3 regions of the Sporanaerobacter sp. genome follow, and region 1 is predicted to be linked to each of the others. Evidence: riboswitches for the same ligand, from Rfam matches in the RefSeq annotation. Region 1 holds a riboswitch; each other region holds the start of a gene.
The links. A riboswitch is a leader RNA that binds a small molecule or an ion and turns the genes downstream of it on or off. The one in region 1 is predicted to bind cobalamin.
Positions count from the first base shown of each region.

Region 2: linked by a shared signal. The riboswitch ahead of ACFWUA_RS00520 (YitT family protein) and the one ahead of ACFWUA_RS08070 (ABC transporter substrate-binding protein) in region 1 are both predicted to bind cobalamin.
Region 3: linked by a shared signal. The riboswitch ahead of ACFWUA_RS06320 (cobyric acid synthase) and the one ahead of ACFWUA_RS08070 (ABC transporter substrate-binding protein) in region 1 are both predicted to bind cobalamin.

Region 1 is NZ_CP181252.1:1,640,914-1,643,187, reverse strand. It holds gene ACFWUA_RS08070 (ABC transporter substrate-binding protein) at 1-914, opposite strand, end outside; cobalamin riboswitch at 1,019-1,199, opposite strand; gene ACFWUA_RS08065 (DUF2225 domain-containing protein) at 1,247-1,918, opposite strand; gene ACFWUA_RS08060 (VanW family protein) at 1,954-2,274, opposite strand, start outside.
Region 2 is NZ_CP181252.1:89,714-91,987, forward strand. It holds gene ACFWUA_RS00510 (MetQ/NlpA family ABC transporter substrate-binding protein) at 1-184, shown strand, start outside; gene ACFWUA_RS00515 (CDIF630_02480 family spore surface protein) at 240-419, shown strand; gene ACFWUA_RS00520 (YitT family protein) at 473-1,324, opposite strand; cobalamin riboswitch at 1,466-1,651, opposite strand; gene nifJ (pyruvate:ferredoxin (flavodoxin) oxidoreductase) at 1,710-2,274, opposite strand, start outside.
Region 3 is NZ_CP181252.1:1,307,604-1,309,877, forward strand. It holds gene ACFWUA_RS06315 (patatin-like phospholipase family protein) at 1-945, shown strand, start outside; cobalamin riboswitch at 1,003-1,175, shown strand; gene ACFWUA_RS06320 (cobyric acid synthase) at 1,257-2,096, shown strand; gene cbiB (adenosylcobinamide-phosphate synthase CbiB) at 2,109-2,274, shown strand, end outside.

The DNA of each region.
Region 1 (2,274 bases):
ATTCTTGGTCCAGGTCTTGAAACTATATTTGGATCCAATAAATACACTCTATCATTTTTGACAGCATTTATATTTTCAAATCCTGGTCTTTCTTTTATTGATTCAACAGTTTTTTCTTCGCTATCTTTAGCTCCTAAATAAACATCAGGATTTCTTTCTATTAATTGTTCTATATCAAACTGTGGATATTCACCTTCTGCATCACCTGCTATGTTTTCTCCTCCAGCTAAAGTCATAAGTTCATCCATGAAAGAACCAGGGCCTGCTGCCATCAATGGATCATCCCATATTTCATAAAAAACCTTAACTTTTTCTTTATCTTTTACTTTATTTACAATTTCATCTCTTTTTGCTTTCATATCATTTACAACTTTTGTAGCCTCATCTTGAGTATTAGTCATTTTACCAATACTCTCAATCAAGTTTATGACTTCATCAATAGAATCTGGTTCATAGCATAAAAGAGCAATTCCTGCATCTCTTATTTTTGCATTTACTTCTTCATCTCCAGGACCAAATTGAAATACAATATCAGGATTTAATTCAATTATTCTTTCAATATTTACTCCAGTAAAACTTCCAACCTTTTCTTTTGATTTAGCTTCTTCTGGATAATCGCAGTATTCAGTTACACCTACAACTTTATCTCCTAATCCAAGACTAAAAAGTATTTCTGTATGACTTGGAGCCAACGAAACTATTGTTTTAGGTTCATTTTCTATTGTCACTTTGTTTCCAAACTGATCTTCCACTTCCATAGGATATTGAACTTCATTTCCCTTTTCCGTTACCACTTCTTCATTTTGTTTTGAATTTTCATTTGAATTTGTTTTGCCACAAGCTGTAAAAGTAGTTAACGCCATTGCCAAAACTAAAAATAGTATTAACAATTTCTTAGAGTTAATTTTCTTCATAAGTTTCCCCTCCATTTTGTGATTTTTTCTAATCAAAAATAAAACCCTAGTCCTCAGTAACTAAAGAATAGGGTAAAAAGTATACAATACTATACATCCCTCCCTCCGAGGCTCTAAATTTGGGTAGGTCTCCTGGCTTGTGAATCTTCCTACTATCAACGCCTTCCCAGAAAATCCAGTGGCTTCTGTTGATTCGTCCTCACACACAGTAGCGGGGGCTGCAGTGGATTTTCACCACTTTCCCTTTTAAGTTTCATTAGAAACACCCAATTTAATATTTAATTTAACTCCCAAAAAATAATATCAAATATCTTTTAAACATTCAAGACCATTTATTCTTCCTTAACTATTTGCCATTGCTCTCTAACCATTTTTTCCAATGCAATATTGTTCTTAATTTCAGGATCCTTGAGTACTGTATTGAACCACTTTATTGCTTCATCTTTGTCCCCAATTCTTCTAGAAATTTCTCCAATCAAATAAGCTACAGTTAAGTAATTCATAGATTCATTGTTTAAAGGTTCATTGTAATAAGCATTACTAAAAAGTTCTCTAGCTAAACTTAAAAATCTCTCCTCTTCATCCTTATCTTCTTTTAATCTATTAAGCCATCCCAATCTAATACATATATTCCCAAGTTCAGAATTTTTATTCTCCAAGAGTTCTCCACAAAATAGTGCCAGTTTATACGCAGCAATACTATCTTCAATAGTTCTCTTTCCCGAAAAGCTTCTTTCCTTCCATTTAGATGAAACCTCTTTTTTAATTGTCTCTCTTCCTTGAAAATTTATTTTATTAAAATTTTCTTCCAATGCAGCATACCCACAATGTGGACACACAAAAACACCATAAAGTACAGGATTTTCCCCTTCATAATAGGGCAAAAAATCTGAATCTCTTTTAACTAATCTAAGTTTAGAAAGCCTTACTTTACTAGTCTTAAACTCTTCACCACAGACTGGACATTTCACTTTTTTCTCATATAGTTCTCCTACTTCTGTCAACTTTCTTCCCTCTTTCTTTTCTAATGTACTAAAATCTATTCTCCAACCTCTTCTGTAGATGTCTCAACTTGTTCTTCTACTTTTGGTCCAATTTTATAAATATATTTTCTTGGTTTGTAATAGTCAGAATGTAGTAATTCCTTTTTAACTACCTTGCCATTTTTTATTATTGATTTATAAGTTTTGGTCTTGTATCCAATTCTACCAGCTTGATGAAGAACTTTTTCTCCTGGTTTCAAACTGTTATCTAAAACTGTTTCAACCACAGGTTCTACTTTTTCTATAAGTTCAGAATCTATTTTTACATTGTAGTTCTTAGTATTTACATCACCATATATATAAATATAAATATTGTC
Region 2 (2,274 bases), 720 kb from region 1:
TGTTCCTACAAAAGATGCCTTGATTCTAGAAGATAAAGACTCTCCTTATGCAAATATTATAGCTGTGAGAAGTGGTGAAGAAAATGAAGAAAGATTTCAAAAACTATTGAAAATTCTTCAAAGCGAAAAAGTTAAAAAATTTATTGAAGAAAAGTATGATGGTGGAGTTATTCCTGCATTTTAAAAAGTTAAGCATTATTTTTTAAAATTTGCAAATACTATGTATGAGGAGGGATAACTTGAAAAAAAATATAAGAATAAATAATTTTAAGGAAAGAAATATGTCTATCCCTATAGAAAATCAAAAAACTGCTGCATATTATGATATAAAAGGACTAAAACCCCAATCAAGAGTTCCTATTCCAACCTTAACAGGAGTCATAAGAGCTAAAGAATGGGTGGATGAAAATGAAAAATAGGGGTGAGAAATTTCCACTCCTATTTTTCATTGAAATTTACATCTATATCTTTTTTAATCTCCAATATTTTTAAAGCCATCACCTAGTACTTCATATACATTGCTTACAGTTATAAAAGCATTTTTATCTATATCATTTATATAATTTTTCAATCTAATAAAATCTTTTCTATCAACAACAGTTACGAGGACTTGTTTTTTATTTCCTGTATATGCTCCCTCAGCATAATATAGTGTTGCTCCTCTTTCCAAATCTTTAATTATATACTTTTTTATCTCTTCACTACGCTCACTAACTATGCTTACCTGTTTAGATAAGTTTATTCCTTCAATAGTCGAATCTATCACAAGACCATTTACTATAACTCCAAGTAAAGAATACATTCCCAATTCAGGCCCAAATGCAAAACCCGCTCCTATAGTTATAGCAAAATCAGAAAGTAGTACTGCTTTTCCTAAATCTATTCCCCAAAACTTATTCAATATTTTTGCTATAATATCCGTACCTCCAGTAGAAGCATTTCGATTGAATACTATTCCCATACCAATAGCAGATATAAATATACCAAAAGAAAGTTGAAGTATAATATCTTCTACTAAAGGAGCATGTATAGGTATTATTTTTTCAAACAATAGTACTAAAAAAGAAGTACCTAAACTTGCATAAATAGTTTTGACACCAAAGCTTGTCCCAATAACCAAAAAAGCAACTATAAATAATACTATATTTATAATGATCATAAAAACCCCTATTGATAAAAATGGAAATACATGATTTAAAACAATTGCCAATCCATTGGCACCACCTATAGCTAAATTTCCTGGCATTAGAAAAAAATATAATCCAGCTGCTACCATAAACATTCCAATAGTTATAATAATGTAATCTTTTATTTTTTTTGACACTTTCCCACCTCCAATAATATAAAAGTCCCCTAAACTCAATGGGTTTAGGAGACACAAATATATAAAGAACTAACTATAGGCACAATTCACCTATTTCTCTTTTAAAAATTCCCTCTAAACACCCCCTATCGACCGTAGAGTTTTTGGTGCATAAATAAAGGCAGGTCTTCTGACTTTGGTTCATTAGAATTTAAAGCCTTCCCAATTGTCTCAGTGGCATGTATTTTAAATTCTTCACCATTACAGCGGCGGGACCGTATAGGATTTTCACCTATTTCCCTTTTAAACAGAGAAATTATTCTCTATACCTTCATCTACATATTCAATTTTATTTCAATCTAAGTATATAGATAAATATAGTTTAAGTCAATAGCAGTTCTATATGCTACTTGTTTTCATCAAATTTTCTATAGATTTCATATCTTTCTTTTGCATCTAATTCTGCTTTTTCATAAAGCTCTTCTGCAAGCTCAGGAAAAGTATGCTCAATTTGAGAATATCTTACTTCACCCATTATGAAATCTTTAAAAGATTCCTTAGGCTCTTTTGAATCTAATATAAATGGGTTTTTCCCTTCTGCTACTAGCCTTGGATCATATCTATAAAGATGCCAATAACCAGAATCAACAGCCTTTTTTTCTTCATTTACAGTTCTGCCCATTCCTGCCTTTATACCATGGTTTACACAAGGTGCATAGCAAATTATCAAGGATGGTCCCCTGTAGCTTTCTGCCTCCACTATAGCCTTCAAGGCCTGATTCATATTTGCTCCCATAGATACTTGAGCAACATAAATATATCCATAGTTAATTGCCATTCTTCCTAAATCTTTCTTTTTAGTCCTCTTACCTGCTGCCGCAAATTTAGCCGCTGCAGCTGTTGGAGTTGATTTAGAAGCTTGCCCTCCAGTATTTGAATATACCTCCGTATCAAATACCAATATATTTACA
Region 3 (2,274 bases), 330 kb from region 1:
GATATAAAAAATTTAGCAGGAGCTATTAAGGGAATCATAAGTGATGGAGGATTAGATATAACTCCCTTGAGAAATTTGCTGGAAGAAGTAATAGATGAAGAAAAAATTAGAAATTCAGGGAAGGATTTTGGTATAGTCACAGTATCACTTTCAGATTTAAAACCTGTGGAAATATGTATTGAAGATATACCTAAAGGAATGCTTGTAGATTATTTAATTGCCAGTGCATATTTTCCTGTATTTAAAAAAGAAAAGATAGACGGGAAAAAATATATAGACGGCGGAGTTTACAACAATCTTCCTATAAATTTGCTTTCGGATAAAGGATATAAAGATTTAATTGCTGTAAGGACTTATGGTGTAGGCAGAACTAAAAAATTTGACAATAAAGATTTAAATATTATATATATTTCACCCAATGAGGATTTAGGAAAGACCTTAGATTTTGATAGTGAAATAGCTAGAAGAGATTTGCAACTTGGATATTATGACGGAATAAAGGCTTTGAGAAAACTTAAGGGCTATAAATATTATATTGAGCCTAAGATGGACGAAGACTACTTTTTAAATACTCTATTAGATTTAGGTGAACACAAAATTTTAGAGATAGGACAAGTTCTTGGTATAGAAGATGTACCTTATAGAAGGGCTTTGTTTGAGTTTATAATTCCAAAGATAAGTGAAATTTTAGGGACAAATAAAGAAAATGATTATGAAGATATTGTCATAAGATTTCTCGAAATATTGGCAGAAAAATATGATATAGAAAAATTTAAGATATATTCTTATGATGAATTTTTAGATATTGTTAAGGAACAACATGAAGAAAGAGAAATAGAAGAAGACAGTGGAGGAATATTGGCTAAAGTTGTAAGAAAAGTAGATTTTCTTTCTGCATTGAACAAAGAGGAAACAATTTTAAATGTTGCCGATATCATATTTTAGAGCTTGGGAATGAATTTATTTGACATAAAATAAATAAGAATGATATTATTAAATAGAAAATAGAATAGTGGTTTAGGTGCCCTATGGGTTAAAAGGGAAAGTGGTGAAATTCCACTACAGCCCCCGCTACTGTAAATGGTGACGAATTCCATATCCACTGGCTTTGCTGGGAAGGAGGAAAGAGGATTTAGCCATGAGTCAGGAAACCTGCCTGAACTAAAAGCATTCTTTCGGAGGGAAAGGTAGTGTTTTTTGTTGATTTGTAGGCAAGAGAACTTCGAGGAGGTTCTCTTTTTTTTGGAGGTGAGAAAGTGACAAGTATTATGGTACAAGGTACTACTTCTTCTGCAGGAAAGAGTATGCTTTGCACAGCACTGTGTAGGATATTTGTAGAAGATGGATTTACTGTATTTCCATTTAAATCTCAAAATATGTCATCTAAGTCGTACATCCTTGAAGATGGGCGTGAAATAAGTACAGCACAAGCACTTCAAGCTGTTGCTGCTAGACTTAAGCCAGATTCAAGAATGAATCCTATTCTTTTGAAGCCTACTGGAGACAGAACTAGTCAAGTTTTTATAGATGGCGAAAATAAATATACTATGGATGCGGTAGAATATTTTAAATTTAAAAGTAGCTTAAAGCCTATGATATTAGAGACATTTAAGGAAATTGAGAGTACTTACGATATAGTAGTGATAGAAGGGGCAGGAAGTCCAGCAGAGATAAATTTGAAGGAAAATGATATTGTGAATATGGGCATGGCTGAAATGGCAAATTCTCCGGTATTGTTGATAGCTGATATAGATAGAGGCGGGGTATTTGCATCTCTTTATGGAACAGTAATGCTTTTAGAAGAAGAAGAAAGAAAGAGAATAAAAGGACTTGTCATAAATAAGTTTAGAGGAGATATATCTCTTTTACAATCTGGCATAGACATGATAGAAAAGCTAACTCATATTCCTGTAGTTGGAACTATTCCTTATGTTCATTTGGAACTGGAAGATGAAGATAGTCTTTTAGATTATGAAAAGAATTGCAATAGCAAAGAACAAAGGGAATGGGAAAAGGAAGAAGAGATATCTAAATTTGCAAAGGTAGTTAGAGAAAATATAAATATGGAGTATATTTACTCTGTTTTGAAGAAATAGGTGAATTATGTGATGGATATTGTATTGGCAGTTTTTTTGGATTTGCTTATAGGAGATCCCTATAGTTTTCCTCATCCAGTGAAATATATGGGGAAGCTTATTTCAGTTGAAGACAATTTGCAAAGAAAGATTTTTAAAACTAAAAGAGGACTTAAAATAGGCGGATTTATAATAGCTT